3 regions of the Streptomyces sp. NPDC017936 genome follow, and region 1 is predicted to be linked to each of the others. Evidence: riboswitches for the same ligand, from Rfam matches in the RefSeq annotation. Region 1 holds a riboswitch; each other region holds the start of a gene.
What was found. A riboswitch is a leader RNA that binds a small molecule or an ion and turns the genes downstream of it on or off. The one in region 1 is predicted to bind S-adenosylmethionine.
Positions count from the first base shown of each region.

Region 1 (7,359 bases):
CGGCGCGGACGCCTTCACCGAGGCCGTCGACGCCACTCTGGACACCCTGAAGGGCCTGCCCGCGGCGGACGGCGCCGAGGGCGTGTTCTACCCCGGCGAACGCAGCGCCGCCGTGGCCGCCGGGCGCGGGGAGAAGGGCGTGCCGGTCGCGCCGAAGGTGTGGCGCGAGCTGACCGAGCGCGCCGCGCGGCTGGGCGTGGCCCTGCCGGGAGCCGCCGGATAGGGGACCCGGCACCGGCGCGCGTGCGGTAGTGTTTACCTGCGCGTTCCCACGGTTCACCGTCGCGGAGCGCGACGGGACGTGGCGCAGCTTGGTAGCGCACTTGACTGGGGGTCAAGGGGTCGCAGGTTCAAATCCTGTCGTCCCGACCGCGGAGGCGGCAACCCGCCTCGTACAGGGCCTTGGTTCACTCGGGTGAGCCAGGGCCCTCGGTCGTCGGAAGACCACCGCACGGCTCGGACGCGGGAGGCGCCGTGCCGGATCCGCAGGAGGACGGCGACGCCCGGTTAGAGAGCCGCCCCCTCACGTTCGTCGCCGCCCGCCACGACACGCTCCGCCTCCCCGGACCCGGACCACGCCACCCCGCGTCCCCCGTCCGTGCGCCGTCGCCCGCGGACGGGCCGGTCCGCCCAGGAGGGGCCCGTCCAGGAGCGGTCCGCCCGGCCAGGAGGCGCGACGCCGAGCCCGGGCGCCGCCCCGCGGGGCGGTGGACGCCGGGCCACGCGTCGCGGGGCGCCGCCCCGCAGTGCCGTACTCACCTCGTGGACGCCCTCTTGACGGCGGCCGGGGCCCGATCGACACTCGGTTCGGGAATCCTAGTGAACAGGTAGGGAAGCATGGGGTGCCTTGAGCCGGTCGCCAGCCGCGTGAGCCGCACGGCGTGGTCGTCGCCCCTTCTCACCTCCCGCCGTCACATCGATCTGCTGCGCGTCTGCAGCGCGATCGACACCCGGGGCTGAACCGGCCCGACCCCGCGCCCGGCCGCACCGGCGGTGCCCCAGGGCACCGGCCCCGCCGGCGCGCGCGGACCGGAGCCGCGCCCTCCCGCCAGACGTCGCATCCGCCGCGCGTCCGTCCGCGCGACCGCCCCCTGGGAGAGTCATGTCCGTCACACCGCCGGCCGCCCACCCGTCCACCCGTCCCGCCCCCGCCTTCCGGGGCCGCATCGGCCGCGACGCCCGCAGCGGCCACTACGCCGTGCCGCGCCGCTACCGCCTCCACCTGACCACGGCCGACCCCGACGGCCTGCGCATCGCCGTCGTCCACGGCCTGCTCGGCCTGGACCGGGCCTGTCCGCTGACGCTCCTGCCCGCCGTGCCCGACTGTCCCGACGGAGGCCACCTGGCGCTGCGCCCGCTCTACGACGCCAGCGCCCACCACTACACCGGGCCCGCCGTCGGCCCCGTGCTGAGCGACGACTGGTCCGGGCGGATCGTCTCCACCCACGGCCCCGACATCGCCCGCGACCTCGCCCGCCGCTTCGGCGGCGGCCGGCCCACGCTGTACCCGTGCGGCGCCGGGTCGGAGATCGAGGCCGTCGAGCGGATGTGCGCACAGGGCATCGAGGAGGCCGCGCAGCGCGCCGGGGCGGCCCACGCCGACGCGACGGAACGCGCCGAGGCCCTCGACACCCTGCTCGCCACGCTCGGCGTCCTGGAGCGGGGGCTCAGCGCGCAACCGTACCTGATCGGTGATCGGATGACGGCGGCCGACGTCGAGTTGTGGGTGGCCCTGGTGCAGCTCGACACCGTGCACCGTCACCACCTCGACGCGGGAGCCGTGCAGCGCATCGCCGGCCACCCGGCCCTGTGGGCCTACGCCCGCCGTCTGGCCGCGCACCCGGCGTTCGGCGGACACCTCGACCTCGACGGCATCGACCGCCGTCACCGCGCCCGCTGCCGGGGCCTGGAGGCCGCCGGGGCCGCTGTCCAGATCCTGGACTGGGCGGCCCACGCGACCCCCGACCAGGGCCCGCGACCGCAGGCCGGGCGCCCCTGACCCGGTCCACCCAGTGGACCGGACGTTGACATCCGTTCGGGCAACTGTCTTAACTTACGGCCCAGAACGGTCATGAGCGTCAGCGACAAGCCCTGGCTTGCTGACCGGCAACCCTCGCGCCGCGGTGGGGTGCCCCAGGTGACGACCGGACCGGATGACGTGCCGGCACGGACGATTCGGTAAGCGCGCGAGGCCCCCCCGGGGGCCGTGACGATGACGGAGAACACCATGTACGCAGCTCTCAGGACGGCGCCCCGCCGCCCTCGGGGCTGCGTACACCCGTCCGCGCAGCCGCTCGTCGCCGACCGGGCCGTCGACCTGCTCCGCGTGAACAGCGCACTGTGTACCGCACCGGGCCGTGCCCGCTGTCGGGGCTGACGTCCCCCTCCGCAGCCCCGCGTTCCTGACGAACACCGCGTGAGCGGTGTGTTTGTCCGCCCAGCCTCCGGTTCCCGTGCGTTGCCGTGTGTCCCGTCCCGCCGCGAAGCGGCCGCCGTGGTCACACCGCGGCCGCCGTGTCCCGGGGCATCCCCATTCCGCCGGAGCCCCTCATGAGCGAACCCCCAGGCGCCGCCGTGTCCGTCACCGAGGCACCGCCGTCCCCCGACACCCCGTCAAAACCGCTGACCGCGCAGCGGGTCCAGCCGCTGCGCCGCCCCGGCCGCTGGATCGCCACCACGATCGTGCTGGTCCTGGCGGCCCAGTTCCTCCACGGTCTGGTCTCCAACCCCTTCTACCAGTGGGACCGGTTCGGCTACTGGTTCCTGCGGCCGACCATCCTCGACGGACTCCTCATCACCCTCGAGGTCACCGCGTACAGCGCGGTGCTGGGGCTCCTCGGCGGCATCCTCCTCGCCCTGGCCCGGCTCTCGAAGAGCCCGGTGCTGCGGGCGGTGAGCTGGACCTACGTCTGGGCGTTCCGCTCGATACCGCTGATCGTGGTCCTGCTGTTCCTCTACAACTTCAGCGCCCTGTACCAGACGCTCAGCGTGGGCGTCCCCTTCGGACCGGCCTTCTTCACCTTCGACGAGTCCCGGCTGGCCACCGACATGGCCGTGGCCGTCGTCGGCCTCAGCCTCAACGAGGCGGCGTACGCGGCCGAGGTCGTCCGGGGCGGCATCCTCTCCGTCGACCAGGGCCAGCACGAGGCGGCCTCCGCGCTCGGCCTGCCGAAGGGCTACCGGTTCAGGAGGATCGTCTGGCCGCAGGCGCTGCGCTCGATCACCCCGAACTACGTCAACCAGCTCATCGGCCTGATCAAGAGCACCTCGCTGGTCTTCTACGTCTCGCTGCTCGACCTGTTCGGGACCGCGCAGACCATGGGCTCCACCTACCCCGGTGACATCGTGCCGCTGCTGCTGGTCGTCACCGTCTGGTACCTGATCCTCACCAGCGTCGTGTCCGTCGTCCAGTTCTACGTCGAGCGGTACTACGCCCGCGGCGCCACCCGCACGCTGCCGCCGACCCCGTTGCAGAAGCTGCGGACCGGTCTCGCCGGCCTGCGGGACCGCATCCGCCGGGAGGCCGCCGTATGACCGCCGGGACGCCCCGTGACGCCGCCGCCGTCGAGGTGCACGACGTGCACAAGTGGTACGGCTCCCACCGGGTGCTCGACGGGGTCGACCTGACGGTGCGGCCCGGCGAGGTCACCGTGATCCTCGGCCCGTCCGGCTCCGGCAAGTCCACCCTGCTGCGGGTCATCAACCACCTGGAGAAGCCGGAGATCGGCTACGTCAGCGTCAACGGCGAACTCATCGGCGTCCGCCGGCAGGGCGAGAGGCTGAAGGAGCTGAGCGAGCGGGTCATCCTGACCCAGCGCAGCCGCATCGGGTTCGTGTTCCAGAACTTCAACCTCTTCCCGCACCTGACGGTGCTGGACAACGTGGCCGCCGCCCCGGTGGCGACCGGGAGGCTCGGCAAGGCGGAGGCCCGGACACTCGCCGGCGAACTGCTGCAACGGGTCGGCCTGGCGGACAAGGCGGCCGCCTACCCCCGGCAGCTGTCGGGCGGTCAGCAGCAGCGCGTGGCCATCGCCCGCGCCCTGGCGCTGCGCCCCGGGGTCATCCTCTTCGACGAACCCACCTCCGCCCTCGACCCCGAACTCGTCGGTGAGGTCCTCGCCGTCATCAAGGACCTGGCGAGGAGCGGCACCACCCTGGTGATCGTCACCCACGAGATCGGCTTCGCCCGCGAGATCGCCGACCGGGTCGTGTTCATCGACGGCGGCCGGATCGTCGAACAGGGTCCGCCCGCCGAGGTCCTGGACAAGCCGCGGCACGAGCGCACCCGGGACTTCCTGAGCAAGGTCCTCTGACCCGGCCGGCCGGGCCCCACCGCTTCCCCCCACGCCTCCTCCACCATCCCTCTGCGAACGACTAAGGACAGCCATGCCCCTCCAGCTCTCCCGACGCGGCCTGATACGCGGCATCACCGCGGCGACAGCCGTCACCGTCCTCGCCACCCAGCTCGCCGCCTGCGGGGGCGACAGCGACGCCGCCACCACGACGACCGACACCGCGGGCACGGTCACCGTGGGCCGGCTGTCCAACGGCGCCGCCAAGGAGACCACCCTGAAGGTCGCGGAGGTGAAGTCCATCAGCGCCGAACTGCCCGACGCGGTCAGGAAGCGCGGCAAACTGGTGCTCGGGGTCGGCACCCTGCCGTCCGGCAACCCGCCGCTCGGCTTCGTCGGGAGCGACCAGAAGACGCTCACGGGCTCCGAGGTCGACCTCGGCCGCCTGGTGGCCGCCGTCCTCGGTCTCCAGCCCGAGGTGCGCCGGTCGACCTGGGAGAACCTGTTCATCGGCATCGACAGCGGAAAGGTCGACGTCGGCTTCGCCAACATCACCGACACCGAGGAGCGCAAGAAGAAGTACGAGTTCGCCTCCTACCGGAAGGACGACCTCGCCTTCGAGGTGAAGAAGGACGACACCTGGACCTTCGACGGCGACTACCACAGCCTCGCCGGCAAGACGGTCACCGTCAGCAACGGCACCAACCAGGAGAAGATCCTGCTGGAGTGGCAGGCGAAGCTGGCCAAGGAGGGCAAGAAGCTCACCATCAAGTACTTCCAGGAGACCAACAGCATCTACCTGGCGCTGAACAGCGGCAAGATCGACGCCTACTTCGGGCCCAACCCGATCTTCGCCTACCACGTGGCGAAGACCGCCGGCACGCCCCAGGCGACCCGTCTCGCCGGTCAGTTCTCCGGCGCCGGCGAGACGCTGCAGGGCCTGATCGCCGCGACCGCCAAGAAGGACAGCGGCCTCGCCGAGCCGGTCGCCGACGCCATCAACCACCTGATCGAGAACGGCCAGTACGCCAAGTGGCTCGCCGCCTGGAACCTCTCCAGCGAGGCCGTCGAGAAGTCCGAGGTCAACCCGCCCGGACTGCCGCTGGACAACGCCTGACCGGACGTCACCCCGCCGGCGCCCGCGCGAGGCCGGCGCCCGCGCGAGTCGGGCCGGGAAGGACGGGAACACCCCGTGCGGCCGGCACGTTGTGACCGTTGACGAGACATGGACGTGCGCGGCGCCGCCGGGCGCCCGGACGGGGGGGAGGTGCCGGACGTGACCCGCATACGCCACGCCGTGCACCTCCACTCCCGGCCCCACATCGACCTCCGGCGCGTGGCCGGCGCGCTCTGTCGCTCCTGACCTTCCCCCGGCCGTAGGCCGGGGCCCTCTCGCCGCGTCCCCCTCTGCCGCACCCCCCTGTCGCCGTGGGCGGAGTGCGCCCCCGTACGGACCTCCAGGAAGGCACCCTCGTGTCCTCGACACCCGCTTCTCCCCTCCACCTCGCCGTCGCCCTCGACGGCACCGGCTGGCACCCCGCCTCCTGGCGCGAGCCGGTCGCCCGCCCCCGTGAGCTGTTCACCGCCGGATACTGGGCCGACCTCGTCGCCGAGGCCGAGCGCGGCCTGCTCGACTTCGTCACCCTCGAGGACGGACTCGGCCCCCAGTCCTCCCACTTCCTGGACCCGGACGACCGCACCGACCAGGTCCGCGGCCGGCTCGACGCCGTGCTCGTCGCCTCCCGCGTCGCCCCGCTCACCCGGCACATAGGCCTGGTGCCGACGGCGGTCACCACCCACACCGAGCCGTTCCACCTCTCCAAGGCGATCGCCACCCTCGACCACGTCAGCTCCGGCCGGGCCGGCCTGCGCGTCCAGATCACCGCCCGCCCCAGCGAGGCCGCCCACTTCGGCCGCCGCACCGTCCCCCGCATCACGGCCTACGACGACCCGGCCACCCGGGACCTGGTGACCGACCTGTTCGACGAGGCCGCCGACTACGTGGAAGTGGTGCGCCGCCTCTGGGACAGCTGGGAGGACGACGCCGAGATCCGGGACGTCGCCACCGGCCGCTTCATCGACCGCGACAAGCTCCACTACATCGACTTCGAGGGCCGCCGCTTCAGCGTCAAGGGCCCCTCCATCACCCCGCGCCCGCCGCAGGGCCAGCCGCTGGTCACCGCGCTCGCCCACGACACCGTCCCGTACCGCCTGGTGGCCCGCGCGGCGGACGTCGGATACGTCACCCCGCACGACACCGGCCAGGCCCGCGCGATCGTCGCCGAGATCCGCGCCGAACAGGCGGCGGCCGGGCGCGCCGGCGAACCGCTGCACGTCTTCGGCGACCTGGTCGTCTTCCTCGACGACGACCCCGCCGAGGCCGCCGCCCGCCGCGACCGCCTCGACACCCTCGCCGGCGAGGAGTACACCTCCGACGCCCGCGTCTTCACCGGCAGCCCGGCCCAGCTCGCCGACCTGCTCCAGGAACTGGCGACGGCCGGCCTGACCGGCTTCCGGCTGCGCCCCGCCGTCGCCGGCCACGACCTGCCCGCCATCACCCGGGGCCTCGTCCCCGAGCTCCAGCGCCGCGACGCCTTCCGCCACGCCTACGAGGCCGGCACCCTGCGCGGACTGCTCGGCCTCGCCCGCCCCGCCAACCGCTACGCCGCTGCCTGAGCCGGACGGAGAGACGACCACCATGAGCAAGCCGCTGAAGCAGATCCACCTCGCCGCCCACTTCCCCGGCGTCAACAACACCACCGTGTGGAGCGACCCTCGGTCCGGCAGCCACATCGAGTTCAGCTCCTTCGTCCACTTCGCGCGGACCGCCGAACGCGCCAAGTTCGACTTCCTCTTCCTCGCCGAGGGCCTCAGGCTCCGCGAACAGGGCGGGAAGATCTACGACCTGGACGTCGTCGGCCGCCCCGACACCTTCACCGTCCTCGCCGCGCTCGCCGCCGTCACCGACCGCCTCGGCCTGACCGGCACCATCAACTCCACCTTCAACGAGCCCTACGAGGTGGCCCGCCAGTTCGCCAGCCTCGACCACCTCTCCGACGGCCGCTCC
Region 1 is NZ_JBIRHK010000002.1:630,238-637,596, forward strand. It holds gene ACH4F6_RS06340 (Ldh family oxidoreductase) at 1-223, shown strand, start outside; tRNA gene ACH4F6_RS06345 (tRNA-Pro) at 296-369, shown strand; gene ACH4F6_RS06350 (putative leader peptide) at 838-960, shown strand; gene ACH4F6_RS06355 (glutathione S-transferase C-terminal domain-containing protein) at 1,103-1,999, shown strand; SAM riboswitch class IV at 2,068-2,191, shown strand; gene ACH4F6_RS06360 (amino acid ABC transporter permease) at 2,551-3,534, shown strand; gene ACH4F6_RS06365 (amino acid ABC transporter ATP-binding protein) at 3,531-4,313, shown strand; gene ACH4F6_RS06370 (transporter substrate-binding domain-containing protein) at 4,387-5,409, shown strand; gene ACH4F6_RS06375 (putative leader peptide) at 5,518-5,655, shown strand; gene ACH4F6_RS06380 (LLM class flavin-dependent oxidoreductase) at 5,766-6,968, shown strand; gene ACH4F6_RS06385 (NtaA/DmoA family FMN-dependent monooxygenase) at 6,991-7,359, shown strand, end outside.

Region 2 (7,359 bases), on a different contig from region 1:
AGGCCGACTTCGTGCCGCAGCTCGCCGACGCGGGCGAGGTGCGGGGCGTGCAGTACGGCATGCCGTTCGCCGCCTCGACGCGGCTGCTCTTCTACAACAAGACCCTCTTCGACAAGGCCGGGATCACCCCGCCCACCACCTGGGCCGAGCTCGCCGACGACGCGCGGGCGCTCGAGGAGGAGGGCGTGAAGTACCCGTACGCGCTGCCCCTCGGGCCCGAGGAGGCGCAGGCCGAGACCATGCAGTGGCTGCTCAGCGGCGGGGGCGGCTACACCGCGACCGCCACCGGCTACAGCCTCGACTCCACCGAGAACGTCGAGACCTTCTCCTGGCTGAAGAACGAACTGGTCGGCAAGGGGCTGACCGGGCCGGTCGCACCGGGCAAGCTCAACCGGGCCGACGCGTTCGCGGCGTTCGCCGCCGGACAGGTCGGCATGCTCAACGGGCATCCGTCGCTGCTGAAGGCGGCCCGCGAGAAGGGCGTGCAGGTCGGCATGGTGCCGATGCCCGGCGTCGACGGCGCCACCAAGGTCTCCATGGGCGTCGCCGACTGGATGACCGCCTTCAAGCAGAACGGGCACGCCGAGCAGATCAAGGGCTTCCTCGACTTCGTCTACAGCGAGAAGAACGTCCTCGCCTTCTCCCGCGAGTACGACCTGCTGCCGGTCACCACCTCCGCGTCCCAGACGATGAGCGCGGCCGCGCAGGACGCGGACCTCAAGCCGTTCCTGGACCAGCTCCCGCTGTCCGAGCTGTACCCGGTGGGGCGGACCTCGTGGGCGGCGGTCAGCGCGGACATCAAGAAGCGGATCGGCCAGGCCGTGACGTCGTCCGGCAGCCCGGCCGGCGTCCTCGGGCAGCTGCAGGCGACGGCCACCACCGCGGAGAGCGCCTCCGTCGGCTGAGCCGTTGGGTTACGGTGCGGGGATGGAGCGGCCAGAGGCAGCAGGGCTGGGGGCGAGGGAGCGGGACATCCTCGCCCTGGAGCGGCGCGGGTTCTCCGGGCCGGGAGCGAAGGAGCGGGCCGTCCGCGAGGAGCTGGACCTGTCGCCGGTCCGCTACTACCAGCTGCTGAACGCGCTGCTGGACGATCCGCGGGCGCTGGCCCACGACCCGGTGACGGTGAACCGGCTGCGGAGGGTGCGGGAGGCCCGGCGGGGCGGACGGTGAGTTGCGGGGCCGCCGAGGGGATCCCGCCCCCGCCCTTCCCCTCCCCGGGGACCGCCGCCCCCGGATCCCCGCTCCGGCCCTGAACGGGCCTCGTCCGCGAACGCCGGACGGGCCGGATCGCCGGTGCCGGCGCTGCGGAGGCGCACCCCGCGGTTATGGTCGCTCTATGGGCACCCAAGAGACGTACTCCGCGGAACCCGGTCTTCCGACCCCCGTCACCGCCGCCGGCCAGGACGCCCTCCGCGCGATCCTGGAGCGCCCCGGCACCACGCTCGTCGCGCTCGACTTCGACGGCACCCTCGCGCCGATCGTCGAGAACCCGGACGAGGCCCGGGCGCACCCCGACGCCGTGCCGGTGCTCGCCGGACTCGCGCCCAAGATCGCCTCCGTCGCCGTGATCACCGGCCGCCCCGCCGCCGTGGCCGTGCGCAACGGCGGGTTCGCCGGGGTGCCGGGCCTGGAGCACCTCACCGTGCTCGGGCACTACGGGGCCGAGCGCTGGGACGCCAGGACCGGCACGGTCAGCGCGCCGGCCCCCCACCCGGGCGTCGCGGCCGTCCAGGCCGAGCTGCCGGGCGTGCTGGCCGCGGCCGGCGGCACGCCGGGGATCGGGGTGGAGGACAAGGGGCGGGCCGTCGCCGTGCACACCCGGAGGGCGGAGGACCCGCAGGCCGCCTTCGAGGCCCTGCGGCAGCCCCTGGCCGACCTCGCCACCCGGCACGGACTGATCGTCGAGCCCGGCCGGATGGTGCTGGAGCTGCGGCCCCCGGGGGTGGACAAGGGCGTGGCGCTGACGGAGTACGTCCGTGAGACCGGCGCCGGGGCGGTCCTCTTCGCCGGCGACGACCTCGGCGACCTCCCCGCCTTCGCCGCCGTCGAGAAGCTCCGCTCCGACGGCGTGCCCGGTCTCCTCGTGGCCAGCGGCAGCGCCGAGGTGACGCAGCTCGCCGAACGCGCGGACCTCGTCGTCGACGGGCCCGCCGGCGTCGTACGGCTGCTGCGGGCGCTCGCGGATCAGCTGGGCTGAAGGTCCCGCAGCGCCTGCAACTGGTCCAGGAACCACTGGGCCGGGGGCAGCGCGGTGGCGGCCGCGGCCAGCCTCTTGGTGCGCTCCGCCCGCTCCTCCGGCCCCATGGACAGCGCCTCGTGCAGGGCGCGGGCGGTCTCCAGGACGTCGTAGGGGTTCACCACCAGCGCGTCCTCGCCCAGCTCCCAGTACGCCCCCGCCTCCCGGGACAGCACCAGCGCGCAGCCCCGGTCGGAGACGACCGGCACCTCCTTGGCGACCAGGTTCATGCCGTCCCGGATGGGGTTGACCAGGGCCACGTCCGCGAGGCGGTAGGCGGCCAGGGAGCGGGCGAAGTCGTCCTTGACGTGCAGGACGACCGGGGTCCAGTCCGCGGTGCGGTACCGGTCGTTGATCTCCCGCGCCACCCGCTGCACCTCGGCGGTGTACTCGCGGTAGACGGCGAGGTCCTGGCGGGAGGGGTAGGCGAAGGCGACGTGGACGACCCGCTCGTGCCACTCCGGGTGGTCGTCGAGCAGCTGCCGGTACGCCAGCAGGCCGCGCACGATGTTCTTCGAGAGTTCGGTGCGGTCGACGCGGACGATCGTCCTGCGCGGGCCGCCGTCGGGGGCCGTGCCGATCTCCGCGCGCAGGACCGGGAGGCGTTCCTCGACGTCCGCCTCGTGGGAGCGGGCGCGCAGGAAGTCGGCGTCGGCGCCGAGGCCGTGCACCCCGACCAGGGTCCCGTCGAGGCCCCCCGCGAACTCCGCGCAGCACGCGGTGAACGCGTCCGCCCAGCGGTGGGTCAGGAAGCCCACGCGGTCCGCGCCGAGCATGCCCCGCAGCAGCTGGACGCGGATGTCGGCGGGCAGCAGGCCGAAGTAGTCCACCGGCGCCCACGGCGTGTGCGAGAAGTGGCCGATGCGCAGGTCGGGGCGGAGTTCGCGGAGCATGCCGGGGACCAGGCACAGGTGGTAGTCCTGCACCAGGACCGCCGCGCCCTCGGCCGCCTCCTGCGCCAGTGCCTCGGCGAAGGCCCGGTTGTAGGTCTCGTACGACGCCCACTGGCGCCGGAACTCCGCGTCGAAGACCGGCTCCAGCGGGGTCTGGTACAGCAGGTGGTGGAGGAACCAGAGCACGGAGTTGGCGATGCCGTTGTACGCGTCGGCGTGCACGTCGGCCGGGACGGGCAGCATCCGCACGCCCTCCTCGCCGACCCCGCGCCGGACCGCCTCCCGGTCGCCCTCGGACAGGGCCGAGCACACCCACAGGGCCCCCGCGTCGGGGCCGATCGCCGACAGCCCGGAGACCAGCCCGCCGCCGCCCCTCCTGGCGTGCAGCGAGCCGTCGTCGCGGACCGTGTAGGAGACCGGGCCGCGGTTGGACGCGACCAGCACCTGGGCGCCCCGGGCGCCCTGAGCAGCAGGACCGTGCGTGGAAGCCATACGCCTCAACCTAGCCCGGTCCTGATCCGCTCAAACGTACGGACGCGCTGTCGGAACGGGTCGTATCCGGCCGTATACGACCCGTCGCGCGGACGGCACGGCCCCGGTCACCGGACGGTCACGCGGCCTTGCGGGCCGCGTACTCCGCGATCTGCGCCATCGGGGGCCGCTCCTCCGTGTCCACCGGGTAGGTGCGCGGCTCGAAGCCGTCCGGGCCCCGCTCGAACTGGGTGAGGGAGGGCCGGACCAGGTGCCCCCGGGCCAGCCGCAGCTGGGCCGTGCGGTATATCGCCGCCGCCATCCGGCCGAGCGCCTGCCCGTCCTGGTGGCGGTGCTTGCGCACGCCCACGTCGACCTGGGCGAGGGCGTCGAGGCCCACCAGGTGCAGGGCGTCGACCAGCATGCCCAGCTCCACGCCGTAGCCGACGGGGAAGGGCAGCTGTTCCAGCAGGGTGCGGCGGGCCGCGTACTCGCCGCCCAGCGGCTGCACGAAGCCGGCCAGCCGCGGCCAGTGCAGGTTGAGCAGGGGGCGGGCCATCAGCTCCGTCACCCGGCCGCCCTGGCCGGCGGACCTGCCGGAGGCGGGCCCGTCCGACTCGGTGCCCAGCGGACGGTCGTACATGGCCTTCACCAGTTCGACGCCCGGGTCGGTGAGCAGCGGGCCCACGATCCCCGAGACGAAGTCGGAGGAGAACTCCTTCAGGTCGGCGTCGACGAAGCACACGATGTCCCCGGTGGTGGCCAGCAGGGAGCGCCACAGCACCTCGCCCTTGCCGGGCACGGCCGGCAGGCGCGGGAGGATCGTGTCCCGGTGGACGACCCGCGCGCCGGCCGCCGCGGCGACCTGCGAGGTGCGGTCGGTGGATCCCGAGTCGACGACGACGAGCTCGTCGACGAGCGGGACCTGCTGCATGAGGTCGTGACGGATGACCGCGACGATGTCGCCGACCGTCTCCTCCTCGTTCAGCGCGGGCAGCACCACGGACACCGACTGGCCCGAGGCGCGCTTGGCGGCCAGGATCCTGTGGAGCGGGCGGTCGGTCACCGACCAGGAGCGGGTGACCAACCAGCGCTCGACTTCTTCCAGCACGGTCTGCGGCTCCTCACTGTCGGGATCACGCGGGGTGCACGGGCGGTGACCCTGTGATCCATCTCGCGGTTCGGACGTCTGTCTCAACTGTCCAGGCCTTCGGTTACAGTCTTGAGCAACGCGGGTGACCATCGCATGTCCGGGGTCGTTCCGCGTCCCTGAGTTCAACAACCGCATACCGCTCATCCAGAGGGGCAGAGGGACACGGCCCGATGAAGCCCCGGCAACCCTCCAGCCGGTCCACCACGTCGTCGTGGTGAGGCTCCCGGCTAGGGAAGGTGCCAAATCCGTCTCACGGCGAGATGCGTCGTGAGGAAGATGAGGAGAAAGGGCCTCCCCTCACATGGCTGCGCAGACAGTTGCCACCACCACCGACTCCGCGAGCACCGTCGACCTCGGTCCCGCCGCCGCCCTCTCCTGTCGCGAGTGCGGTCACCGGGTGCCCCTCGGTCCGGTCTTCGCGTGCGAGGAGTGTTTCGGCCCGCTCGAGATCGCGTACGACTTCTCCTCCTACGACCCGGAGGAGCTCCGCAAGCGCATCGAGGCGGGACCCGCGAACATCTGGCGCTACGCGCCGCTGCTGCCCGTCCCGGCCGACGTGGCGGACAAGCCGAACCTCAACCCCGGCTGGACCAAGCTCGTCAAGGCCGACAACCTGGCGCGCGAACTGGGCGTGACCGGCGGGCTGTACGTGAAGGACGACTCCGGCAACCCGACCCACTCCTTCAAGGACCGGGTGGTCGCCCAGGCCCTGGAGGCCGCCCGCGCCTTCGGCTTCACCACCCTCTCCTGCTCCTCCACCGGCAACCTGGCCGGCGCCGTCGGCGCCGCCGCCGCCCGGGCCGGCTTCCGCTCCTGCGTGTTCATCCCGCACGACCTGGAGCAGGGCAAGGTCGTCATGGCCGCGATCTACGGCGGCGAACTCGTCGGCATCGAGGGCAACTACGACGACGTCAACCGCTTCTGCTCCGAGCTCATCGGCGACCCGGCGGGCGAGGGCTGGGGCTTCGTCAACGTCAACCTGCGGCCGTACTACGCCGAGGGCTCCAAGACGCTGGCGTACGAGATCTGCGAGCAGCTCGGCTGGCGGCTCCCGGACCAGCTGGTCGTCCCCATCGCCTCCGGCTCGCAGCTCACGAAGATCGACAAGGGTCTGCAGGAGCTGATCAAGCTCGGCCTCGTCGAGGACAGGCCGTACAAGATCTTCGGCGCCCAGGCCGAGGGCTGCTCGCCGGTGTCCACCGCCTACAAGGCCGGTCACGACGTCGTGCGCCCCCAGAAGCCGGACACCATCGCCAAGTCGCTCGCCATCGGCAACCCGGCGGACGGCCCGTACGTCCTCGACATCGCGCGGCGCACCGGCGGTGCGGTGGAGGACGTGACCGACGAGCAGATCGTCGACGCGATCAAGCTGCTCGCCCGGACGGAGGGCGTCTTCGCCGAGACGGCGGGTGGCGTGACGGTCGGCGTCACCAGGAAGCTGATCGAGAACGGTCTGCTGGACCCGAGCCTCACGACCGTCGTGCTCAACACCGGCGACGGGCTGAAGACGCTGGACGCGGTGGCCGGCACGGGGCTCACCGCGACCATCCGCCCCACCCTGGACTCGTTCCGTGAAGCCGGCCTCGCGTAGGCAGGACCCGCCGAATCACCTGACCGGAGGTCAGCAGCACATGAGCGTCACCGTCCGCATCCCCACCATCCTGCGCACCTACACCGGCGGCCAGGCCGAGGTGTCCGCCGAGGGGGCGACCCTCGCCGAGGTCATCGAGGACCTGGAGAAGAACCACACCGGCATCGCCGCGCGCGTCCTGGACGACCAGGGCAAGCTCCGACGGTTCGTCAACGTGTACGTGAACGACGACGACGTGCGGTTCGAGCAGGGGCTGGAGACGGCGACCCCCGCCGGCGCCGGCGTCTCGATCATCCCCGCCGTCGCCGGTGGCTGATCCCCGGTCGGTACCCGCCGGTAGTAACCGTCGGTAAGAGCGATGACCGTGCGTTCATCGAATTGCCCCCTCCGTGAGAGAAGCGGAGGGGGCAATTCAGTGTGGTTGAGCGCGGTACAGTTGGGGAACTCGCCGCCATTCGCACGCCGAACGCAGAGGAGTTCCGGCTTCGCGTGCGGTGAGAAGTAGCCAAAGTGTGCAGCTGTTTTGCGCCTTTCGTTCCCTATGTGAGGCCCGACTTGCCCTGAGTGCGGGGGAATTCTCGCCATATTTCGGGCCGCCCACGTCCAGAATTCTCGTCCGATCGACCTGTTGCAGACGGCAGTTGGACAGATACATTCAGCCGCGGTCGACGCGTTCCGGCGCACGCCCCCAACCAGTCTGGGGGGTGAGGTCTGACCCGGATCCGCGAAGTGTGGATCTGTGCAAGGGCCAGTAATAGGGGAGTTAGGCATGGCTCAGGGCACCGTCAAGTGGTTCAACGCGGAGAAGGGGTACGGCTTCATCGCGGTCGACGGTGGTGCGGACGTCTTCGTCCACTACAGCGCGATTCAGATGGACGGCTACCGCACCCTGGAAGAGGGCCAGCGGGTCGAGTTCGAGATCTCGCAGGGTCAGAAAGGCCCGCAGGCCGACATGGTTCGCGTCACCGCCTGAACGTTCAGCAACGCCACGTCCACGAAGGGCCCGCACCCGGCG
Region 2 is NZ_JBIRHK010000005.1:116,385-123,743, forward strand. It holds gene ACH4F6_RS12340 (extracellular solute-binding protein) at 1-905, shown strand, start outside; gene ACH4F6_RS12345 (DUF3263 domain-containing protein) at 928-1,170, shown strand; gene otsB (trehalose-phosphatase) at 1,337-2,197, shown strand; gene ACH4F6_RS12355 (trehalose-6-phosphate synthase) at 2,185-3,621, opposite strand; gene ACH4F6_RS12360 (glucosyl-3-phosphoglycerate synthase) at 3,740-4,711, opposite strand; SAM riboswitch class I at 4,891-5,036, shown strand; gene thrC (threonine synthase) at 5,055-6,344, shown strand; gene ACH4F6_RS12370 (MoaD/ThiS family protein) at 6,385-6,660, shown strand; gene ACH4F6_RS12375 (cold-shock protein) at 7,114-7,317, shown strand.
Region 2: linked by a shared signal. The riboswitch ahead of thrC (threonine synthase) and the one ahead of ACH4F6_RS06360 (amino acid ABC transporter permease) in region 1 are both predicted to bind S-adenosylmethionine.

Region 3 (7,359 bases), on a different contig from region 1:
TCGGCTGGGAATCTACTCCCTGGCCAAGGCCAACATGCGCAAGATCTTCCCGGACCACTGGTCCTTCATGCTGGGTGAGATCTGCCTCTACAGCTTCATCATCATCATCCTCACGGGTGTGTACCTGACGCTGTTCTTCCACCCGTCGATGAACGAGGTGGAGTACCACGGCAGCTACGTCCCGCTGCAGGGCCAGCTGATGTCGGAGGCGTTCAACTCGACGCTCCACATCTCCTTCGACGTCCGTGGCGGTCTGCTCATCCGGCAGATCCACCACTGGGCCGCGGTCATCTTCCTCGCCGGCATGTTCGTGCACATGATGCGCGTCTTCTTCACCGGCGCGTTCCGCAAGCCGCGTGAGATCAACTGGCTGTTCGGCTTCCTGCTCTTCGTCCTGGGCATGTTCACCGGTTTCACCGGCTACTCGCTCCCGGACGACCTGCTCTCCGGCACCGGTGTCCGCTTCACCCAGGGCGCGATCCTGTCCGTGCCGATCGTCGGCACGTACATCTCGATGTTCCTGTTCGGCGGGGAGTTCCCGGGCGGCGACTTCGTCGCGCGGTTCTACTCGATCCACATCCTGCTGCTGCCGGGCATCATGCTCGGTCTGGTGGTCGGCCACCTGATCCTGGTCTTCTACCACAAGCACACGCAGTTCGCGGGTCCCGGCCGCACCAACAAGAACGTCGTCGGCATGCCGCTGCTGCCGGTCTACATGGCCAAGGCCGGAGGCTTCTTCTTCCTGGTCTTCGGCGCCATCGCGGCCCTCGCCGGCATCGCGTCCATCAACCCGATCTGGGTGCTGGGCCCCTACCGTCCGGACCAGGTGTCCACCGGCGCCCAGCCCGACTGGTACATGGGCTTCGCCGAGGGCCTGATCCGCGCCATGCCGGGCTGGGAGATCAACTTCTGGGGTCACACGCTCGTGCTGGGCGTGTTCATCCCGCTGGTGCTCTTCGGTCTGTTCCTCGGTGTGATCGCCCTGTACCCGTTCATCGAGTCGTGGGTCACCGGCGACAAGCGCGAGCACCACATCCTGGACCGTCCGCGCAACGCCCCGACCCGTACGGCCTTCGGCGTCGCCTGGGTCACCGGCTACATGATCATGCTGATCGGTGGTGGCAACGACATCTTCGCCACCCACTTCCACCTGTCGATCAACGCGGTCACCTGGTTCGTCCGGATCGGCTTCTTCGCCGGACCGGTCCTCGCCTTCGTGGTCACCAAGCGGATCTGCCTCGGCCTCCAGCGCCGCGACAAGGACAAGGTGCTGCACGGTCGCGAGACCGGCACCATCAAGCGCCTGCCGCACGGTGAGTACATCGAGGTCCACGAGCCGCTCAGCCAGGAGGCCCTGTACACGCTCACCGCGCACGAGCAGTACAAGCCGGCCGAGATCGGCCCGACGGTCGACGAGAACGGCGTCGAGCGCAAGGTGAAGCGCTCCGAGAAGGTCCGCGCCAAGCTGAGCAAGGCGTACTACGGCGAGGAGAGCCAGATCCCGAAGCCGACCGTCGAGGAGTACAAGGAGATCACGAGCGGCCACGGCCACCACTGATCACTGCGTCGCCACGCACCCCAGGAGGGCCCCGTCCGGTGTTCGGACGGGGCCCTTCGCCGTGCCCGCGGCTGGATAGGGTGGAGCCGTCGATACGCGCGTCCCGGGGAGCGGGACCGGACTGACCCAGGAGCGGCATATGAGCGCTGTGACCCCCGCTGGAGGCGACACCGCGGCGGGCCGTTCCTGGCCCGCCCTGCTGAACGGCCTGCTGGAGGGCCGGGACCTCAGCGCGGACGACACCGCCTGGGCGATGGACCTGATCATGCGCGGCGAGGCGACCGACGCGCAGATCGCCGGGTTCGCGGTGGCGCTGCGCGCCAAGGGCGAGACGGTCGAGGAGATCACCGGCCTGGTCCGGACGATGTACGAGCACGCCAACGTGATCGAGGTGCCGGGGCGGACCGTCGACATCGTCGGCACCGGCGGCGACGGCGCGAAGACGGTGAACATCTCCACGATGTCGTCGATCGTCATCGCCGGCACGGGCGCGAAGGTCGTCAAGCACGGCAACCGGGCCGCCTCCTCCGCGTCCGGCGCCTCGGACGTCCTGGAGAAGCTGGGCGTCAACCTGGAACTGACCCCGCGGCGGGTGGCCGAGGTGGCCGAGGAGGCCGGCATCACCTTCTGCTTCGCGGTCAAGTTCCACCCGGCGCTGCGCCACGTCGCCGCCGCGCGCGGACAGCTGGGCATCCGGACCACCTTCAACGCGCTCGGTCCGCTGACCAACCCGGCGAAGGTGAAGGCGCAGGCGGTGGGGGTGGCCGATCCGCGCATGGCCCCGCTCATCGCCGGTGTCCTCGCCGAGCGCGGCAACTCCTCCCTGGTGTTCCGCGGCGACGACGGCTTCGACGAGCTGACGACCACGTCCACCTCCCGGGTGTGGATCGTGCGCGACGGCAAGGTCACCGAGGAGACCTTCGACCCGCGGGACGTCGGCATCGAGCTGGTGCCGGTGGAGGCGCTGCGGGGCGCGGACCCGTCGTACAACGCGGAGGTCGCGCGACGGCTGCTGGAGGGGGAGACGGGCCCGGTGCGCGACGCCGTCCTGCTGAACGCGGCGGCGGCCCTGGTGGCGCTGGACCCGACGGACGCGCCGCTGGCCGAGCAGATCCGCGCCGGCATGGAGAAGGCGGCGCAGTCCATCGACTCCGGGGCGGCCGAGCGGGCGCTGGAGCGCTGGGTGGCGGCCAGCAACGCGTAGCGGACACCGGGTGCGGTCCCGCGATCCGGACACGGGTTGCGGGACCGCGATCACTTAGCGTACGTTCTCCCCCAGGTCATGAGTGACAGTCATGAGGCCCCGGCCGACTGTCCGGCAACCCTCCGTCCGTGGCGGGGTGCCCCGGGTGAAGACCAGGTCGTGGGCAGCGAGGTCCACGGCAAGCGCGGACCCCTCGAGCAACCAGGGGTCCTGGTCGTCGAGGAGCCTTCCGTGAGCAAGCGAATGCGATAGGGCCGCAGAGCCCCGCCTCCGCATCCCTTTCACCTCTTCCACCGCGTCCGTGCCGTCGACGCGCCGTCCGGCACGGTGCGGTGTCCTCCTCGAGGGTTCCCACCGAGCGCCCTCGCCTGCCTTCACGGGAGTTCCGCCATGTCCGTCTCCACCGCTGCCGCCGCCCAGTCCGTCTGTGCCCCGCTGCCCGTTCTGGGCGCGGATGTCACCGTCCCGCTCGTCACGGGCGGCGAGGTCGCCTACGCGGCGCTCGACTACGCGGCCAGCGCCCCCGCCCTCCAGCGCGTCTGGGACGACGTGGCGGCCTACGCCCCGTACTACGGCAGCGTCCACCGCGGCGCCGGATACCTCTCCCAGCTCTCCACCGACCTCTTCGAGAACGCCCGCAGGACGGTCGCGGAGTTCCTCGACTGCCGCGCCGACGACCAGCTGGTGTTCACCCGCTCCACCACGGACTCCCTGAACCTCCTGGCCGCGGCCCTCCCCGCCGGCTGCCAGGTCTTCGTCTTCGAGACCGAGCACCACGCCTCGCTGCTGCCCTGGAAGGACGCCCGGGTCACCTGCCTCGACGCCCCGCGCACCCCGGGCCGGGCCGTCGAGACCCTGGAGCGCGCCCTCGCCGGCCGCGACCCTCACGGCCCGGCCCTGGTCTGCGTGACCGGCGCCTCGAACGTCACCGGCGAGCTGTGGCCGGTCCGCGAGCTGGCCGCCGCCGCCCACGCCCACGGCGCCCGGATCGTCCTGGACGCGGCCCAGCTGGCCCCGCACCACCCGGTGTCCGTCCAGGACCTCGACGTCGACTGGGTCGCCTTCTCCGGGCACAAGCTGTACGCCCCCTTCGGTGCCGGCGTCCTGGCCGGGCGGGCCGACTGGCTGCGGGAGGCCGACCCCTACCTCGCCGGCGGCGGCGCCAGCCGCAGGGTCACCCGGCGCGAGGACGGGGGAGTGGACGTGGAGTGGCACGAGAGCGCCGCCCGGCACGAGGCCGGCTCCCCGAACGTGATCGGCGCCTACGCCGTCGCCTCCGCCTGCCGGGCCCTGACCGAGGCGGGCTTCGACACGCTGGTAGCCCGCGAGCGGTACCTGATCGACAAGGTGCGCACCGGCCTGGCCGAGGTCCCCGAGGTGCGCGTGCTGTCCCTGTTCGGTGACGACGCCCCGCGCGTGGGCGTGATCTCCTTCGTCGTCGAGGGCTGGAACAGCTCCCACTTCGCCGCCGCCCTCTCCGCCGAGTACGGCATCGGCGTCCGCGACGGCCTCTTCTGCGCCCACCCGCTGGTCCGCACCCTGCTGGGCGGCGAACCCCGGAGCCAGGGCGAGTGCGGTTCCCCCGAGGCCGCCCCCGGCGAGAAGTCCCTCAACGCCGTCCGGGTGAGCTTCGGCGCGGGCACCCCGGACGAGCACGTGGAGCGTTTCGTGAACGCGGTGAAGGAGCTGGTGAGCGACGGCGCGAAGTGGCGGTACCGGACGGAGGACGGCCGCTGCGTCCCGGCGGTGTGAGGGGGGCCTCGCGCGCGGGAGCCGTGTCAGGGGGTCAGGAGTCCAGCCCGATCGCGAACGCCGCCTCCAGGTCGTGCTGCGAGTAGGTGCGGAAGGCGACGTGCGTGTCCGTCGCCTCCACGCCGGGGATCTTGCTGATCCGCCCCGGGATGACCTCCGCCAGGTCCTCGTGCTGCCGCACCCGCACCATGGCGATCAGGTCGTACGTGCCGGTGACGGAGAAGACCTCGCTCACGGAGTCCAGCGAAGCGATCCGCTCGGCGATCTCGGGGATCCGGTCCACGCTGGTCTTGATGAGGACGATCGCGGTGATCACGGCTGGTTCTCTCCCTCGGGGGCCGGAGCTGGGGCGGCCTTCACTCTAGTCGTCCCCTGGAACCGGGCCCACGCGAAGACCAGGCCCAGGCCGAAGCCCAGCAGATGGGCCAGGTACGCCACGCCCGGCCCCCGGGCGGCCTGCCCCGCGGCCACCCACTGCAGGGCCGCCCAGAAGGGCAGCACGACCCACGCCGGGAAGCGCAGCGGCAGGAAGAACAGGAACGGCAGGAGACTGGTCACCCGCGCCCGGGGGAACAGGTACAGGCACGCGCCGAGGACCGCCGAGATCGCCCCCGAGGCACCGACCAGGGACTGTCCGGAGTCGGCGTGCGCGGCGGCGTACCCCACCAGGGCCAGGTAGCCGCAGCCGAGGTAGAAGAGCGTGAACTGGACGTGGCCCATGCGGCGCTCGGTCATGGCGCCGAAGACGTAGAGGAAGAGCATGTTGCCCAGCAGGTGCACCCAGCCGCCGTGGACGAACAGGGCCGTCGCGGGGGTGAGCGCGGAGGGCGCCGCGCCCTCGAACAGCTCGGCCGGGACCACTCCCCACCGGTGGAAGTAGGCGCGCCGGGCGGCCGGCAGGGCCTCGCCGGTGCCGTACGCCGTGCCGATGCCCGAGGCGGGGCCGGTCACGAAGATCACACAGCACAGGGTGATCAGCGCGTACGTCACCGGCGCGCGGGGCCGCCGGATCGCTCTGCCCACGGTCCTGCGCACGGTGCCGATCCAGTCGCCGGTCATGAACACAGAGCATGACGTAACGGGACGCAATGCCCCGGACCGCCTCGCCGCCGTGGACAGGGGGGCGACGGGTACCCGCCAGGCCGTAGGGTTACGAGCCACATGGACCGGGGAGCCCTTGGGCGCGCCCCGGCGTCCGAAGACCGACACTAGAAGGAAGCGGACGGTCACGATGACGGTTCCCCTGCCGACCGCCACCACGCGGTGGCGCTGCACGCTCTGCGGCAACCTCACCCGGTTCGACGTGACGCGCTCGTCGAAGGTCGTCGAGTACGTGCACCTCGATCTCGCCGGTGAGCCCAAGGTCGAGGAGCGCGAGGTGGTCAGTGAGACCATCGAGTCGGTGCGGTGTCGTTGGTGCAACGCCGTGGACCAGGTGGAACTCGTGGACAGGCCGGGCGCCGGTTCCTGACGACGGGGATCCCCGCCCGCTCGAGCGAAGCCGAGAACGGGGGAGGGTCCCGCACAGCTAGCTAGTGGGGTGTGACGGATGGTGGAGAGCGCAGGCGGGGGGCCGGGCGACGGCGCCGCTGAGGTGCTCGACCGTCCGCTGCCCGACGGTGTGCGCCGCCGGGTCGTCCAGATCGTCTCGGACGGCTTCGGCGGGCTGACCGTCGGCGAACTGCCCGCCCAGTTGCGGCAGTACGCCCGGTTCGCCCCGAACCGGCGGGCCAAGTTCGCGGGCAACGCGATGGCGGCCGCGCTGGAGACGGATCCGCTCTTCCGGCAGCGCATCGCCGAGAAGTTCAGAGAGGCCCAGCCGGAACTGGCCGGCGCCCTCGACTCCGGCTCGCCGCCCCCGGCCGCGGATCCGCTCGACGTGGCGGCCGCGGCCTATGTGCTGCGGCCCACCGACTGGGTCAAGCTGGTGACGGCGGCCGGCGAGGAGGCGCAGCGGGCGGACGCCGAACGGGTCGGCGAGGAGAGCCGCGCGGAGCTGGAGCGGCTGCGCGAGCAGCTCGACCGGGCCCGGGAGCACACCCGTGCCGAGACCGAACGGCTGCGGGCGGAGCTGGAGTCCGCGAAGAAGGAAGCGGAATCGCTTCACCGCAAGCTGCGTTCGGCCCTCAGCGACGTCAAGCGCGGTGAGGCCGCGCTGCGCAAGGTGCAGGGCGAGATGGAGGCCGTGCGCGCCGAGGGGCAGGCGCAGGTGTCCGCCGCCGAGAGCGAGACGCGGCGGCTGAGGGCGCGGCTCGGGGAGGCGGAGGCCGCTCTGGAGGCCGCCCGGCGTGCGGCGCGCGAGGGGCGCAGCGTCGAGGACATGCGGGTGCGGCTGCTGCTGGACACCGTGCTGGACGCGGCCCAAGGGCTGCGCCGGGAGCTGGCGTTGCCGCCGGTGTCGGTCCGGCCGGCGGAGACCGTGGACGCGGTCGAACCGGGACGGATGACCCCGAAGGACATCGCCGCCCGCGCGCTGTCCGAGAACGACCCGGCGATCCTGGACCAGTTGCTCGCCCTGCCGCAGGCGCACCTCGTCGTCGACGGCTACAACGTCACCAAGACCGGCTATCCGCAGATGCCGCTCGAGAAGCAGCGGCTGCGGCTGCTCGGGCAGCTCTCGCAGCTCGCCGCGCAGACCGGCGCCGAGGTGACCTGTGTCTTCGACGGGGCCGAACTGGTCGCGCCGGTGCTGCTCGCGCCGCCGCGCGGGGTGCGGGTGCTGTTCTCCAAGCCGGGTGTCACCGCGGACGAGCTGATCCGGCAGCTGGTGCGGGCCGAGCCGCCCGGCCGGCCGGTGATCGTCGCCTCGACCGACCGCGAGGTGGCCGACGGGGTCGCGCGGGCG
Region 3 is NZ_JBIRHK010000015.1:226,622-233,980, forward strand. It holds gene ACH4F6_RS29030 (cytochrome bc complex cytochrome b subunit) at 1-1,558, shown strand, start outside; gene trpD (anthranilate phosphoribosyltransferase) at 1,698-2,762, shown strand; SAM riboswitch class IV at 2,837-2,953, shown strand; gene ACH4F6_RS29040 (aminotransferase class V-fold PLP-dependent enzyme) at 3,153-4,514, shown strand; gene ACH4F6_RS29045 (Lrp/AsnC family transcriptional regulator) at 4,549-4,830, opposite strand; gene ACH4F6_RS29050 (rhomboid family intramembrane serine protease) at 4,827-5,573, opposite strand; gene ACH4F6_RS29055 (hypothetical protein) at 5,746-5,985, shown strand; gene ACH4F6_RS29060 (NYN domain-containing protein) at 6,064-7,359, shown strand, end outside.
Region 3: linked by a shared signal. The riboswitch ahead of ACH4F6_RS29040 (aminotransferase class V-fold PLP-dependent enzyme) and the one ahead of ACH4F6_RS06360 (amino acid ABC transporter permease) in region 1 are both predicted to bind S-adenosylmethionine.